Regions from separate parts of the Cupriavidus sp. FW216-B1 genome, predicted to be linked through region 2. Evidence: predicted binding sites of a transcription regulator. Region 2 holds the regulator's gene; each other region holds the start of a gene.
The links. The regulator sigma-54, encoded in region 2, starts transcription at its own class of promoters, with help from an activator protein. The targets are predictions, from matches to a motif close to TGGCANGNAANCTGCTTT.
Positions count from the first base shown of each region.

Region 1: the regulator sigma-54 is predicted to act here: its motif matches at 3,105-3,122, upstream of AC3WXD_RS16520 (pilin).
Region 3: the regulator sigma-54 is predicted to act here: its motif matches at 3,922-3,939, upstream of urtA (urea ABC transporter substrate-binding protein).

Region 1 covers NZ_JBYTEL010000006.1:438,765-444,213, reverse strand. Annotated here, with positions in the region: gene sucC (ADP-forming succinate--CoA ligase subunit beta) at 1-828, shown strand, start outside; gene sucD (succinate--CoA ligase subunit alpha) at 920-1,801, shown strand; gene AC3WXD_RS16525 (TerC family protein) at 2,126-2,821, shown strand; gene AC3WXD_RS16520 (pilin) at 3,191-3,688, shown strand; gene AC3WXD_RS16515 (PglL family O-oligosaccharyltransferase) at 4,111-5,449, shown strand, end outside.
Region 2 covers NZ_JBYTEL010000011.1:67,077-72,525, reverse strand. Annotated here, with positions in the region: gene ptsN (PTS IIA-like nitrogen regulatory protein PtsN) at 1-228, opposite strand, end outside; gene hpf (ribosome hibernation-promoting factor, HPF/YfiA family) at 647-997, opposite strand; gene AC3WXD_RS21860 (RNA polymerase factor sigma-54) at 1,047-2,522, opposite strand; gene lptB (LPS export ABC transporter ATP-binding protein) at 2,656-3,444, opposite strand; gene lptA (lipopolysaccharide transport periplasmic protein LptA) at 3,479-4,123, opposite strand; gene lptC (LPS export ABC transporter periplasmic protein LptC) at 4,216-4,848, opposite strand; gene AC3WXD_RS21840 (KpsF/GutQ family sugar-phosphate isomerase) at 4,864-5,449, opposite strand, start outside.
Region 3 covers NZ_JBYTEL010000003.1:469,007-474,455, reverse strand. Annotated here, with positions in the region: gene AC3WXD_RS11845 (acyl-CoA dehydrogenase family protein) at 42-1,244, shown strand; gene AC3WXD_RS11840 (acyl-CoA dehydrogenase family protein) at 1,258-2,376, shown strand; gene AC3WXD_RS11835 (MaoC family dehydratase) at 2,491-2,940, shown strand; gene AC3WXD_RS11830 (MaoC family dehydratase) at 3,042-3,521, shown strand; gene urtA (urea ABC transporter substrate-binding protein) at 3,996-5,261, shown strand.

The sequences.
Region 1 (5,449 bases), on a different contig from region 2:
GTGGACCGCGTATCGCAGAAGGTGGCCCTGATGGCCTCCAGCGAAGGCGGCATGGACATCGAGGAAGTCGCTGCCCACACCCCGGAAAAGATCCACACCCTGATCATCGACCCGGCCACCGGCCTGGCCGACGCCGATGCCGACGACATCGCGCGCAAGATCGGCGTGCCCGACGCGAGCGTGGCGCAAGCCCGCCAGGCCCTGCAAGGCCTGTACAAGGCGTTCTGGGAAACCGACGCATCGCTGGCCGAAATCAACCCGCTGATCCTGACCGGCGACGGCAAGGTGATCGCGCTCGACGCCAAGTTCAACTTCGACTCCAACGCCCTGTTCCGCCACCCGGAAATCGTCGCCTACCGCGACCTGGACGAAGAAGACGCCAACGAAATCGAAGCCTCCAAGTTCGACCTGGCCTACATCTCGCTGGACGGCAACATCGGCTGCCTGGTGAACGGCGCCGGCCTGGCGATGGCCACGATGGACACCATCAAGCTGTTCGGCGGCGAGCCGGCCAACTTCCTCGACGTGGGCGGCGGCGCCACCACCGAGAAGGTGACCGAAGCCTTCAAGCTGATGCTGAAGAACCCGAACCTGAAGGCCATCCTGGTCAACATCTTCGGCGGCATCATGCGCTGCGACGTGATCGCCGAAGGCGTGATCGCTGCTTCCAAGGCCGTGTCGCTGTCCGTGCCGCTGGTCGTGCGCATGAAGGGCACCAACGAAGAGATCGGCAAGAAGATGCTGGCCGACTCGGGCCTGCCCATCATCGCTGCCGACACCATGGAAGAGGCCGCCCAGAAGGTGGTGGCCGCGGCCGCGGGCAAGTAAGCCAAGACGCACGAACGCCAACAAAACGCGAACGCGAGCGGTGCGCCGGGCCTGGCCCCGCGCTGCTACGAGCCAAGCAAAGGATTACAGCATGTCGATTCTGATCAACAAAGACACCAAGGTCATCACCCAGGGCATCACCGGCAAGACCGGCCAGTTCCACACCCGTGGCTGCCGCGACTACGCCAACGGCAAGAACGCCTTCGTGGCGGGCGTGAACCCGAAGAAGGCCGGCGAAGACTTCGAAGGCATTCCCATCTACGCCAGCGTGAAGGACGCCAAGGACTCCACCGGCGCCACCGTTTCCGTGATCTACGTGCCGCCCGCGGGCGCCGCCGCCGCGATCTGGGAAGCCGTCGACGCCGACCTGGACCTGGTGGTCTGCATCACCGAAGGCATCCCCGTGCGCGACATGATGGAGCTCAAGGACAAGATGCGTAAGGGCAACAAGAAGACCTTGCTGCTCGGACCGAACTGCCCTGGCCTGATCACGCCGGACGAAATCAAGATCGGCATCATGCCGGGCCACATCCACCGCAAGGGCCGCATCGGCGTGGTGTCGCGCTCGGGCACGCTGACCTATGAAGCCGTGGGCCAGCTGACCGCGCTGGGCCTGGGCCAGTCGTCGGCAGTGGGCATCGGTGGCGACCCCATCAATGGCCTGAAGCACATCGACATCATGAAGATGTTCAACGACGATCCCGAAACGGACGCCGTGGTCATGATCGGCGAAATCGGCGGTCCGGACGAAGCCAACGCCGCGCAATGGATCAAGGACAACATGAAGAAGCCGGTGGTCGGCTTCATCGCTGGCGTGACCGCGCCTCCGGGCAAGCGCATGGGCCACGCCGGCGCGCTGATCTCGGGCGGTGCCGACACGGCGCAGGCCAAGCTGGAAATCATGGAAGCCTGCGGCATCAAGGTCACCAAGAATCCGTCGGAAATGGGCCGCCTGCTCAAGTCGATCCTGTAATCGCCGCTGTCTGGTGAATCCCGCCCGCGAGGGCGGGAGAATTACCGGGCCGGCGCGCGGTTGCCCCAGGGCAGCCGCGCCGCCAGCCACCGATGCCCCCGCCTTCGTGCGGGGGCGCGTCATTCTGGGACGCCAGGAACCTAGGGTATCTCCCGAGGCGGGCGGGAAGGCGATTGAAACCGAATCGAAAGCTTGATACGGTAAATCTCATGTCTGAAAAATCAGACATCCGAATTTTGTCGTTGGCTGAACATCGTCGGTTGCGCATCGCCCGTCGCCATGCGGCGTTCGAACCATAATTCAAGAAACTCGAGGAGCTTTACCGTGGAATTGTTGTCCTCCACCGCATTCTGGATCGCGCTGGGATCCATCATCCTGACCAACATCGTGCTCTCCGGCGACAACGCCGTGGTGATCGCGCTCGCCTCGCGCAACCTGCCGCCCGCGCAGCAGAAGAAGGCGATCTTCTGGGGCAGCGCCGCCGCCATCGTCATGCGCGTGATCCTGACCGTGGCCGCGGTCAAGCTGCTGAGCCTGCCGTACCTCAAGATCGTCGGCGCCGCGCTGCTGGTCTACATCGGCGTGCAACTGCTGACCGGCGACGACGAGGAAGAAGGCCACGCCGCCAAGGAAAATATCTGGGCCGCGATCCGCACCATCCTGATCGCCGACCTCGTGATGTCGCTCGACAACGTGGTCGCCGTGGCCGCCGCCGCCCAGAAGGGGCCGGAAGGCAGCCAGCTGATGCTGCTGGTGCTGGGCCTGGGCCTGTCCATCCCGCTGATCGTGTTCGGCAGCACCATCCTGCTCAAGGTCATGGACCGCTTCCCCATCATCATCGTGCTGGGCGCCGCGCTGCTGGGCTACCTCGCCGGCGAAATGCTGGTGAGCGACCCGGTCGACTCCGCCTGGTTCGAAATGCACGTGCCGCACGCGCACCTGGTGTTCGGCATCGTCGGCGCCGCGCTGGTGGTGGTGATCGGCAAGCTGATGCAGAAGCGCGCGGCACAGCCGGCGTGACGGCCTGATGCCGGTCCCGCTCGCAGGGGCGGGATCGCGGTCAGACGGGGCGGTGCTCTTGTCGCACCGCGGGACGGGCGGCCCTGGGGCCGCCCGTTGCGTTTTCCGAGACAGGAATCTGGTTGTGAATTCAGTGTGATTTCGTACTGAATTAAGCGGAACCCTCGGTTTACTGACTGTCTGCGTCATCGCAAGTGACAAAATTTGCGCGCTGTCAAAGCTAGGAGTGCTCTGAAGTGGCGAAAATTGTCACCTGCCAACGAGAGTTCAAGGGGCGCCGGGCTGGCACGCAAACTGCTAAAGATTGTGCAGCATCACATGAAACAAGATGTTTCTATTTGTATCCAAAATTCCTTCGAGGGGTCAATCATGCAACAACGGGTTCAACTGAAGAAACTGGGCCGCCGTGCCCAGAAGGGCTTTACGCTGATCGAACTGATGATCGTGGTTGCGATCATCGGCATCCTGGCGGCGATTGCGATTCCGCAGTATCAGGACTACACGGTAAAGGCGAAGGTCGCAGCTGCCATTTCTTCCGTGGATGCTATCAAGACCGCAGTCGGTGTATGTGCTCAAGAAGCAGGTGGGGTGCTCGATAGCTGTGACACGAATGCGGCAGGTATTCCTAATTTCACGGGCACCAAGGAAGTAGCGGGAGTTCTCGTGACCAATGGTGAGGTCGTCCTTACCCTCGCCACTGGTGTTGGTACTGGCCTGGATGGGCAGACCATTACTATGACGCCCACTGTTCCGCAGGGTAATGCCAATCTCATTTGGACAAATACGACTTCCATTACTCAGGCTGGCAACAAGGCCGCCTATGACGCAATTATCAAGAATAATCCCACTGCTGCTAGCGGCGCTTAAGATCTCCGGGAACTCAAAAATTTAAAAAGCGCCTTCGGGCGCTTTTTTTGATTCTATATATTTGTTGACTGCTCAGTCGATATCGTATGTTGCCAAGAGGACATGAGGTACGAATTAGATTGCTTTCTGTCGCAATCGTAGTGCCGCTGTTAGTTTCACGGCATACTCTCCCGCTGACAACATTCTACGGAGAATGGGTCTCTGCTTTTCTCTTCTCTCTCACTGTCGTCGCTTTCTTGTGGACAACCAGGCCATCAGTCAATTCAAGTGTCTTGGTGCGAGGCACTGCTGCCATACCGAAGATTCTATTGTTGCCGCTTTGGTTATTCGGCGTTTGTATATTCCAAGGGGCAATCGGCCAAGTAGACGTGACGGAAAGTCGAGGTCTTACGCAATTGAGTCTAGCTCTAGGAGCGGTAGTTATGTGGATGGCATGGTGCTTTCGGAGAGATGCTTCAACTGAAGACAGCGAATCACTTATTGATGCCGTTGCAACTGCATGGCTTGCCGCCGCTCTGTTAGGGATGCTAACCCAATGGATTCAGTTATTTCAATTCGAGCCCGATAGCTTTGGATTGGTGTCTTCTTTATCGTATGAAAACCATCGCCGTTTATCGGGCAATCTCTATCAACCCAATCACCAGGCTACCGTGGAGGGGCTTGGCCTAGTGGCATCGGTATGGCTTGCAAATAGAGGTCGTCTGCGCAGTCCAACTTGGTTTGTGGTGGTACTCTTGCTCGAAAGCGGCATCGTGCTATCGGGTTCTCGTACGGGAGTGCTGCATGTGGGGTTGGCTTCGACCTACACGCTGGTGACTGCTTGGCTCGTCCGTGGCTCCATTCGGGCAGGGCATGCGAATACTGGATCGGCACGGAATGGTCTGATGTGTCGTCCGACAGGTTTGGTATTTGGTTCTATCGCACTGTTACTACTATTGCTGATTCTCCAATCGACTATCAGAAGTCTGGGCCAGATCTTCGATTGGCATTTATTCGACGTAGTAGGGCGTTTGCAGGAGTCTAGTCAAGTTGGGTCGCGAAGGGCTTTGTGGGCGCATGCGTGGTCCATGTTCCGTTCACACCCATGGTTAGGGGTTGGATGGGGTGAATTCGGGTGGACCCAGTTTCAACAAGCCGCGCTGCTGCGTGTACGCGCAGCGATGTCGTTGCATGCTCACAATGAACTTCTCGACTTATTGGCTAAAACCGGTATCGTCGGCACTATCGGTATAGTAGTGACTTTGTTATTGTGGTTCTGGCGCGTATTGCGCATCCGGTTTCTCCACGTCAACTCCCATGAGAAAGCTCGGACGGCAGTGGTACTGGCTTGGTTAACTATGTTTTTTGTTCACTCCATGCTTGAATATCCATTGCATTATTTCTATTTTTTTCTGCCGTTTTGTTTCATGATTGGCTGGCTAGAGCCATCGGGTTTCATTAAGTGGAGATTGCCGGGCTGGTTTTCAATACTCATAGGTTTTGTTCTTGCCGGCACTGTTGTCACCATCCTTGCAACGACTTGGCAAGATTATCTTCGAGTCGAAGCTCGGGAATATATTGGAGGTGAACGAGGTGCGGCTCTTCCTATGCCGCGTCACTGGTTTCGGGCACAGGCGGAAGCTAATACCATCGAGGATGTTCGTATCACACGCGACAATGCTGCTCGACTCCTGGCTCCACATATAGCGGCGGTGCATTTACTGCCTACACCAACTCTGGTTTCCCGCACTGCATGGCTACTTGCTCTGACTGGGGACCCCG
Region 2 (5,449 bases):
CGGCTGCTTCAGGCCCTTGATGCGGCCGTGCGGAATGGCCACGCCGGCGCCGAGGCCGGTCGAGCCCAGCGATTCGCGGGCAAACAGGTTGTCGGTCACGGTGGCGCGCGCTACGCCGTGGTTGTTCTCGAAGAGGAGCCCGGCCTGTTCGAACACCCGCTTCTTGCTGGTGACGCTGACGTCGAGGTTGATGTTGCCGGGTGGCAGCAATTTAGCCAAACGATTCATGTGGAATGCGCAGGTTTTTCTAGTAAGCAGGCCCGGGGCCGGCAGGGGGGCGCGCCAGGCAAAAAGGGGATGAAAAGGCCGGTGCCGGCTCATACCCGCATTGCACCGGTTGTCCCATGCCGGTGTCGGGCGTCTGGCCATTATAGAGCAGGCCCGCCCCCGCCTTGTGCATCGCAATAGCCCGTGCGCGGAAGCGGTGCCGCGCGCATGCCCGGAATCGCTGAACCACCGTTCATGTATTGCGCAGCATACACCGGCGGCGGGGCGTTGCGGAATCCCCTTGTGGCATTGCGCAACGGCCGCCGGCGCGAGGGTGGACACGAAAGCGGACGGCGCAAAAAAGCCGCGCAACGGGCGCGGCTTGTTCTGGTTCAAGGGACTGACACCGGCGGCCCCCTTGGCGGGCCGCCAGGCACGGTCATTGCTGCATCTGCGATGCGGCCATCTGGTACTTGACCGCGTCGCGGTCGTGGCTCTGCACGCGATCCTTGTGGCGAATCACCTGCCGGTCGAGCTTGTCGACCAGTGCGTCGATGGCGGCATACAGGTCTTCGTGATGCGCCTCGACAAAGATGTCCTTGCCCTTGAGATGTAGATTGATTTCCGCATACTGCCGCCGGTCCTTTTCTTTTGTATTGTCGACAGAGAGCAGCACGCTTACGCCAATGACTTGATCGAAATGCCTGACGATACGCTCCAGTTTCGTTTCCACGTACTCACGCAGCGGGGGCGTGATGTCCAAGTGGTGTCCACTGATCTTGAAGTTCATAGCGTTTCTCCTTCTGAAAGAGCCACACCAGGCAGGCGGTGCGGCTCGGCTACAAAGTCTTGCGGAGATTGACGGCAGGGATTTTCAGCGCTTCACGGTATTTGGCCACGGTTCGCCGGGCCACCACGAAGCCTTGCTCGCCGAGCAGTTCGGCGATCCTGCTGTCCGACAGGGGGTTCCTGGGGTCTTCGGCTCCTATGAGTTGCTTGATCAACGCCCTGATTGCCGTTGATGAGGCCGCGCCGCCGGTTTCCGTGGATACGTGACTGCCGAAGAAGTACTTCAGCTCGAAAGTCCCCATCGGCGTTGCCATGTATTTATTGGTTGTCACCCGAGAGATGGTGGACTCGTGTAAACCCAGTGTATCGGCAATCTCCCGCAAAACCAAGGGGCGCATCGCAATTTCCCCGTGGGTGAAGAAGTTCTTTTGACGTTCGACAATCGCTTGTGCGACGCGCAATATGGTGTCGAAGCGCTGCTGGATATTCTTGATGAGCCAGCGCGCTTCCTGCAGCTTCTGCTGCAGCCCGGCCGCGCCGGAGTCGCCTTTTGCGCCGCGCAGGATCTGCGCGTACATGTCGTTGATGCGTAGCCGCGGCATCACATCCGGGTTGAGCTGCGCGATCCAGCCGCCGCTCATTTTCCGCACGAACACGTCGGGCACGACGAAGTCGGCCTCGGGGCGGCTGTAGGCATGGCCGGGGTAGGGCGCGAGCGAGCGGATCAGCTCGTGCGCGGCCTTGAGGTCGGCCTCGTCGACCTGCAGCGCCTTCTTCAGGCGCGTGTAGTCGCGCACCGCGAGCAGCTCGAGATGGCTGGTGACGATGGTCAGGGCCAGCTCGCGCTGCGGATGCTTGAGCCGGCGCAGCTGCAGCGCCAGGCATTCGGCAGCGTTGCGCGCGCCCACGCCGGCGGGGTCGAAGCTCTGCAGCAGCGTGAGGATGGCGTGCACCTCGTCGAGCTCGAATTCGAGCTCCTCGGGCAGCTCCGTGCAGATTTCCTCGAGCGAGGCGCTCAGGTAGCCGTCGTCGTCGAGCGACTCGATCAGGAAGATGGCCAGGCCCTTGTCGCGCATGGAGATCTTCAGCGGGGCGAGCTGCTCCATCAGGTGCTCGCGCAGCGTGGGCTCCGCGTCGCGCAACTGCATCGGGGTCTTTTCGTCCTCGTCGCCCTGCGGGCGGCGGGCGAAGTCGTCCAGGCTCCAGTCGTTGCCGTAGTCCTCGCCGCTGTCGCTGTAGCTGTCCTCGCTGTCGGCGGCGCCGTCGGCGCGGTTCTCGCTGGTGCCCTGGCCGTCGGCGGGGGCCGGCGCGGGCGCGCTCTGCAGGTTGACCGAGCCGTCGGCGGCCACGCGCAGCGGGCTTTCGATCCAGTCGTTCTCGCGTTCGAGCAGCGGATTCTCGGTCAGGGCCTGTTCCACTTCCTGCTGCAGTTCGAGCGTGGACAGTTGCAGCAGGCGGATCGACTGCTGGAGTTGCGGCGTGAGCGCGAGATGTTGCGAGAGGCGGAGCTGTAGCGACGGTTTCATGCGAGCTATTTTATGCCCAACTTCCGTACTGGTGGAACGGAAATTGCTATCGCTGGCGTCGCCGTGATCGTTTGCGGGGCGAAAGGCGGCATGAACGCCGCCTCGCGGGTGTCCCCGCGTGCCCCTCCCGCGGCTACATGCGGAAGTTCTCGCCCAGGTAGACCTTGCGCACCGACTCGTTGGCGATGATGTCTTCCGGCTGCCCGGACGCCAGCACCGTGCCTTCGCTGATGATGTAGGCGTGGTCGCAGATGCCCAGCGTCTCGCGCACGTTGTGGTCGGTGATCAGCACGCCGATGTTGCGCGCCTTGAGGAAGCTGACGATGCGCTGGATCTCGCCCACCGCGATCGGGTCCACGCCGGCGAACGGTTCGTCGAGCAGGATGAAGCGCGGCGCGGAGGCCAGCGCGCGCGCGATTTCCACGCGGCGGCGCTCGCCGCCCGACAGCGACAGCGCCGGGTTGTCGCGCAGGTGGGCGATCTGCAGGTCGTCGAGCAGGGTGTCCAGGCGCCGCTCGATCTCGGCCTTGGCCAGCGGCTTGCCGTCGTGGACCTGCAATTCCAGCACGGCGCGGATGTTCTCCTGCACGTTGAGCTTGCGGAACACCGACGCTTCCTGCGGCAGGTAGGACAGGCCCATGCGGGCGCGCTCGTGGATGGCCAGGCCGCTGATGTGCTTGTCGTCGAGCACGATGTCGCCCTCGTCCAGCGCCACCAGCCCGACGATCATGTAGAACGAGGTGGTCTTGCCCGCGCCGTTGGGGCCGAGCAGGCCCACCACCTCGCCGCTCTTCACGTCGAGCGACACGTCCTTGACCACCGTGCGCGAGCCGTAGCGCTTCTTCAGGTGGCGCACGACGAGCGTGCTGCTTTCGGTCAGGACGTTGGTCGCGGACGACGGTTCGGTCAAGGTAGCGGTCATGAAGGCGTGAATCCGTGGGTCGGCTGCGGCGGGGTCAGGGGGCGGCGGGGGCCGGCGCGGGCTTGAGCGGCAGCGCGCTGGCGGCGGCGCCGCTGGCGGGCTGCTCCTGGCGCGGCGACAGCACCGCGCGCACGCGCCCGGACGGGCTGCCCGCGGTGGCGTTGTCGGTGCCGCCGGTGGCCGTGTAGAACTCGTTGCGGCTGTCGTAGGTGATCACCGCGCCGCGGATCTCGTCGATCAGCTTGGCGCCGGCCAGGCGCGCCATGCGGGCGTGGCCGATCAGCTTGGACAGGTCCTGCTTGCCGTCGGACTCGATGCGGTCGCCCCAGCCGTCGATGTATTCGTCGACGTTGTCGCGCTTCTGGCGGATGTAGGCCTGCTTGCCGCCCTTGGAGGTGGCCACCGCGTACTGGTAGCCCTCGGGGTCGGTGCGCACTTCCGCCGCGTCCGACTTCAGCACCATCGTGCCCTTGGTCAGCACCACGTTGCCGGTCAGTACGTACACCTGCTTGACGTCGTCGTAGCTGGCGTTGTCGGCCTCCAGCACCAGCGGCTTGTCGCGGTCGGCCTTCTCGGCGCGGGCCGGCGCGGCCAGCGCCAGGCCGAGGAGGGCCGCGGCCGTCATCAGGGCAGCCGTGCCGCGGCGGCGACAGGACGATGTCGTCAGGAATGGATTCATATTGGCGTGGTGGCGGTTGGCGCGGACGGCTGTGGCCCGCGGGCGGCTTCGTTTCTCTGGCGGTTTCCGGGTGGGGCCACGTCAGGCCCTGCTCACGGCCTGGCCGCGGGGCTGGCCGGCGGCGGGACCGTGATGATGGTGCCGTGTACGTTACCCAGCAATTGTACTTCGCGGGTGACGTTGTTGAAGACGAGCCCGTTGGCGGTCATCACGGAAGGCCCGCGCGTGAGCTTGACGGCCTTGTCGGTCTTGACGATGTCGTCGTTGACCAGCACCTGGAAATACTCGGAGGCGGCCGTCATGGGCGGGTCCTTGGACGGGTCGGGCCCCTGCGCGCGCACGATCAGGGCGTTGCCGAACAGGTCCACCACCGAGCCCTCGGCGTTCATGGTGCCGCGGTCGGCATGGCCCGTGACCGGCGGGCGGCCGATCTCGTAGGCGCGCATGGCCGGCCTGGTCACTTCGTAGGTCTGGTCGTCGGCGAAGTGGATCATCTTGTCGCCGGTGAAGCGCATCTTGGTGTTGCCGTCCTCGGCCAGCTCGGTGGCCGAGAAGCGGACCATGTAGTAGTCCGGCTCGTGCTTGGCGCCGACCGGCCCGGCGGGCGCCTCGCGCGGCGAATTGACCTGCACCAGCCAGAACGTGCTGCCGGCCACCAGCGCCATCAGCAGCAGGGGCAGCAGCCGCATGCCGAGCCGGCCGAGGGAGGACAGGAATTCCCGCATGTGTCGTGGCCGGCCTCAGATGACCTTGGCGCGGGTCAGGTCGTGGATGTGCAGCGCGCCCACCAGGCGGCCGTCGGCGTCGACCACCAGCATCTGGTTGATGCGGTTGGCCTCCATCACCTGCACCGCTTCCACGGCGAGCTGGTCCGGGCCCACGGCGTGGGGCGAGCGGTGCATGACCTCGCTGATCGGCATGGTCTTCCAGTCGCGCGGCGTCTCCAGCAGGCGGCGCAGGTCGCCGTCGGTGAACACGCCGATCAGGCGCTCGTCCGGGTCCACCACGGCGGTCATGGCCATGCCCTTGCGGGTGATTTCCATCAGCGCCTGGGCCAGCGGCGTGTTTTCGCGCACCTTGGGCACGGCGTTGCCGCTGCGCATGACGTCGCGCACGTGCGTGAGCAGCTTGCGCCCGAGCGCGCCGCCCGGGTGCGAGCGGGCGAAGTCTTCCTCGCCGAAGCCGCGCGCGTCCAGCACCGCCACCGCCAGCGCGTCGCCCATCGCCAGCGCGGCGGTGGTGCTCGCGGTCGGCGCCAGGTTGAGCGGGCAGGCTTCCTTCTCGACGCCGGCATTGAGGTGGGCGTCGGCCAGCTTGGCCAGCGCC
Region 3 (5,449 bases), on a different contig from region 2:
GAACAATTGCCGGTCCCAAACCGGCATCACTGGAGACGGGCATGGATCTCAACTACTCGGCGGCCGACGATGCCTTCCGCGCGGAAGTGCGCGCCTGGCTGGAGGCCAATCTGCCGGCCGACATCAGCAGCAAGATTCTCAACCATCGCCGCCCCAGCCGCGACGACCTGGTGCGCTGGCACAAGCTGCTGGCCGGCCGCGGCTGGTCCGCGCCGCACTGGCCCGTGGAATATGGCGGCACCGGCTGGAATGCCACCCAGCGCCATATCTGGGACGAGGAAAATGCCCGCGTCGGCGCGCCCGGCGTGCTGCCCTTCGGCGTGGCGATGGTCGCGCCCGTGATCATGAAGTACGGCAGCGAAGCGCAGAAGCAGTACTACCTGCCGCGCATCCTGGACTGCACCGACTGGTGGTGCCAGGGCTACTCCGAGCCGGGCTCGGGCTCCGACCTGGCCTCGCTCAAGACCCGCGCCGAGCTGACCGCCGACGGCAAGCACTACATCGTCAACGGCCAGAAGACCTGGACCACGCTCGGCCAGCACGCCGACATGATCTTCTGCCTGGTGCGCACCGATCCCGAAGCCAAGAAGCAGGAGGGCATCTCGTTCCTGCTGATCGACATGAAGACGCCGGGCATCACCGTGCGCCCGATCATCATGCTCGACGAAGAGCACGAAGTGAACGAGGTGTTCTTCGACAACGTGCAGGTGCCGGTGGAAAACCGCGTCGGCGAGGAGAACCGCGGCTGGACCTACGCCAAGTACCTGCTCGGCCACGAGCGCACCGGCATCGCCCGCGTGGGCAACTCCAAGCGCGAACTGGGCTTCCTCAAGCGCGTGGCGAAGCAGCAGCAGAAGAACGGCCGCCCGCTGCTCGAAGACCCGCTGTTCGGCGCCAAGGTCGCCGCGCTGGAGATCGAGCTGATGGCGCTGGAGCTGACCGTGCTGCGCGTGGTGTCGAGCGAGAGCGCCGGCAAGGGCCCCGGCCCCGAGGCCTCGATGCTCAAGATCAAGGGCACCGAGATCCAGCAGATGCTGACCGAGCTGATGGTGGAGGCCGTCGGCCCCTACGCGCAGCCGTTCGACACCGCCTACCTGGAATGCGAGCACGACCACGCCGTCACCGGCTACGACGATGCCGCGCCGCTGGCCGCCTACTACTTCAACTATCGCAAGACCTCCATCTACGGCGGGTCCAACGAAATTCAGAAGAACATCATCAGCCAGATGATCCTGGGACTGTGAGGAGACACGCGACATGAACTTCAATCTCAGCGACGAGCAGAAGCAGCTGGCCGATGCCATCCACCGCTTCATCGACAAGAGCTACGACTTCGAGACCCGCAGGAAGAACATCAGGTCCGCCAGCGGCCACGGCGACGCGGCCTGGGGCGCGCTGGTCGAGCTTGGCCTGACTGCGCTGCCGGTGCCGGAGGCGCAGGGCGGCTTCTCGGGCACCGCCGTCGACATGATGGTGGTGCAGCAGGAACTGGGCCGCGGCCTGGTGGTGGAGCCGTACCTCGCCACCGTGGTCGGCGCCTGCGCGCTCAGGCTGGCCGGCGGCCAGGACGCGCTGCTGGAGCAGGTCGCCGGCGGCGAGCTGAAGCTGGCGGTGGCCTTCAACGAGCCGCACGCGCGCTACGCGCTCAACGACGTGCGCGTCACCGCCAAGGACGGCAAGCTCAACGGCCGCAAGTCCGTGGTCCTCCACGGCGCGCAGGCCGGCAAGCTCATCGTCTCGGCGCGCACCGCCGGCGCCGATGCCGACACCGGCGGCATCTCGCTGTTCCTGGTCGACCCGCGGGCCGCCGGCGTCAGCGTCACCGACTACCGCACCATCGACAACCTGCGCGCCGCCGACATCGCCTTCCAGGATGCGCCGGGCGAACTGCTGGGCACCGCCGGCGCCGCGTGGGACGTGATCGAGCAGGTCGCCGACTACGCCGCCGTGCTGCTGTGCGCGGAAGCGGTCGGCGTGATCGACGCGCTCAACGCCGCCACGCTGGAATACGCCAAGACGCGCCAGCAGTTCGGCCAGCCCATCGCGCGCTTCCAGGCGCTGCAGCACCGCATGGTGGAGATGTTCATCCACGCCGAGCAGTCGCGCTCGATCACGCTGCTGGCCGCCGCCCGCTTCGACGAGGCCAGCCCCGCCGAGCGCCGCCGCCTGGCCTCGGCCGCCAAGGCGCGCGTCGGCCAGGCGGCCCGTTCGGTCGGCCAGGAAGCGGTGCAGATCCACGGCGGCATGGGCGTGACCGACGAACTGCCGGCCGCGCACATGTTCAAGCGGCTGACGCTGATCAACACCACCTTCGGCGACGTCGACCATCACCTGGGCCGCTTCGCGGCGCAGCCCGGGTTCCTGGAAACCGCCTGATCCGGGAACATGACAGAAACCGCGCCGCAGTCCGGGCGCGGTTTTTTTTCATGCCGCGGCCACCGCCGCGCCACATGCCACCCGCCACCCGCCACAGAAGGAAAAGGAGCATCCATGCCTTCCCTGTATTTCGAAGACTTCACCGTCGGCAGCAAGCGCGACCTCGGCTCGCACCTCGTGACCGAGGAAGAGATCCTCGCCTTCGCGCGCCAGTACGATCCGCAGCCCTTCCACGTCGACAAGGACGCGGCGCAGAACAGCATCTACAAGGGCCTGATCTCGAGCGGCTGGATGACCTGCTCGATCATGATGCGGCTGCTGGTGGACAACATGACCTCCAAGTCGGCCAGCATGGGCTCGCCCGGCGTGGACGAGATCCGCTGGCTCAAGCCGGTCTACGCCGGCGACACGCTGAGCGTGTCGCTGGTGGTGCTCGACGCGCGCGCGTCCACCTCCAAGCCGGACCGCGGCGTGATCCACACCCAGTGGGAAGCCACCAACCAGCGCGGCGAGCTGGTCTGCACGGTCAAGGGCATGGGCATGTACGGCCGCCGCCCGGCCTGAGGCCGTTGCCAGCCCGCCTGCATCAAGGCATCATCTGGCGGCGCCGGCCCGCGCCGCTTTCGCCATCTTCGCCACCCCCGCGACAACAACAAGGAGACACCATGCGTACCATCGCTTCGCTCGAAGAACTGGAAAGCCTGCAAGGCCAGGAAGTGGCCGTCAGCGACTGGATCGAAGTCACCCAGCACCAGGTCAACCAGTTCGCCGAAGCCACCGGCGATCATCAATGGATCCACGTCGACGTGGAGCGCGCGCGCCGCGAGTCGCCGTTCGGCGGCCCGGTGGCGCACGGCTTCCTCACGCTGTCGCTGCTGCCCGCGTTCTTGCACAACGCGCTCGACATGCCCGGCGTGAAGATGGGCGTGAACTACGGCCTGAACCGCGTGCGCTTCACCGCGCCGGTGCCGGTCGGCAGCCGCCTGCGCGCGCGCGTGAAGCTGCTCTCGGTGGAGCGCCTCGAGCCGCTGCCCAACGCGCCCGCGCTGGTCGGCGCCCAGTCGATCTGGGAAGTCACGGTGGAACGCGAAGGCAGCGAGCGGCCCGTGTGCGTGGCGGAGTCGATCACGCGCCGCTACTCGTAGCGCCGGCTCGCGGCACCGACGCATAGCACCCACAGCACCGCTTGGCCGGGCGCGCCTGCCGCGCCCGGCGCGCATCTCTCGCCGACGCGCGCCGCCGCCCACGCCGCGGCGGTTCGCATCGACCCCTCCCCGCACCACGAAGCCGCCGCGCCAGTTCCGTCGCCGGTTGCGCCGTTCATCCCCCCCTGGTTCCCCACCGCCATTCGCATCCGCGGAACGGCCGCCGCGCACCACGGCGCGGCAGTCCGGCCAGCGCGCGCGGCCGCGCATGCCCCAATCTGAGTCTGGCCGCCGCCGTGCACGGAGTTGGTGCGCATACATCGCGCACAGTCGTGGTGCGCAGGGCTTTCCCCCGCCACCGGAAGCACGCCACGGCTCGCCTCGCGGCGCCCGGCGCTCATGGCACGCTAGTTGCAGATACGTTACTTGGGGTGCGTTGTTCCTTATCAAACACGAGACAATCTGGGAGCTGCAATGAAACGACGTGACATGCTGAAGCTGTCGGCGGTAGCCGCCGCGGCGCTTTTCGCAACGGCCGGGGTCAGCCCGCTGGCGATGGCGCAGTCCAAGGATCCGATCAAGGTCGGTGTCCTGCATTCGTTGTCCGGCACCATGGCCATTTCCGAAACGTCGCTCAAGGACGTGGCGCTGATGACCATCGACGAGATCAACAAGAGCGGCGGCGTGCTCGGCCGCAAGCTCGAGCCGGTGGTGGTCGATCCGGCCTCCAACTGGCCGCTGTTCGCCGAGAAGGCGCGCCAGCTCGTCACCAACGACAAGGTCGCCGTGACCTTCGGCTGCTGGACCTCGGTGTCGCGCAAGTCGGTGCTGCCGGTCTACGAGGAACTCAACGCGCTGCTGTTCTACCCGGTGCAGTATGAAGGCGAGGAGATGTCCAAGAACGTCTTCTACACCGGCGCGGCGCCCAACCAGCAGGCCATCCCCGCGGTCGAGTACCTGATGAGCAAGGAAGGCGGCGGCGCCAAGCGCTTCTTCCTGCTGGGCACCGACTACGTCTACCCGCGCACCACCAACAAGATCCTGCGCGCCTTCCTCAAGAGCAAGGGCGTGGCGGACAAGGACATCGAAGAGGTCTACACGCCGTTCGGCCACAGCGACTACCAGACCATCGTCGCCAACATCAAGAAGTTCTCGCAGGGCGGCAAGACCGCGGTGATCTCCACCATCAACGGCGACTCCAACGTGCCGTTCTACAAGGAGCTCGGCAACGCCGGCCTGAAGGCCAAGGACGTGCCTGTGGTGGCCTTCTCCGTGGGCGAGGAAGAACTGCGCGGCATCGACACCAAGCCGCTGGTCGGCCACCTGGCCGCGTGGAACTACTTCATGTCGGTCAAGAACCCGACCAACGACGCCTTCAAGAAGGAATGGGCGGCGTGGGTCAAGGCCAACAACCTGCCGGGCGGCGACAAGCGCGTGACCAACGACCCGATGGAAGCCACCTACGTCGGCATCCACATGTGGGCGCAGGCCGTGAAGAAGGCCGGCAGCACCGATCCGGACAAGGTGCGCGCGGCCATGTACGGCCAGACCTTCAAGGCCCCGGACGGCTTCACGCTGACGATGGGCGACAACCACCACCTGTACAAGCCGGTGATGATCGGCGAAGTCAAGGGCGACGGCCAGTTCACGGTGGTGTGGAAGACGCCGAAGCCGATCCGCGCGCAGCCGTGGAGCCCGTTCATCTCCGGCAACGAAGGCAAGCCGGACAAGGTGATGTAAGCCGGCGGCGCAAGCCGCCGCGCGATGCCGGCGCGAGGCGCGCTGCCTCTCCCGCCGGGCCGCGGCGTGGGGCGGGGGGCGGGCCGGCAACGCGCCACGCCGGCCTCCCCGCCGCCGCGCGCGGCATCGTCAGAAGGCCCGAAGGCCAGCCGGCCTGAAGGCCGGCCCTTTCTTCCGCCCTGTCCGCC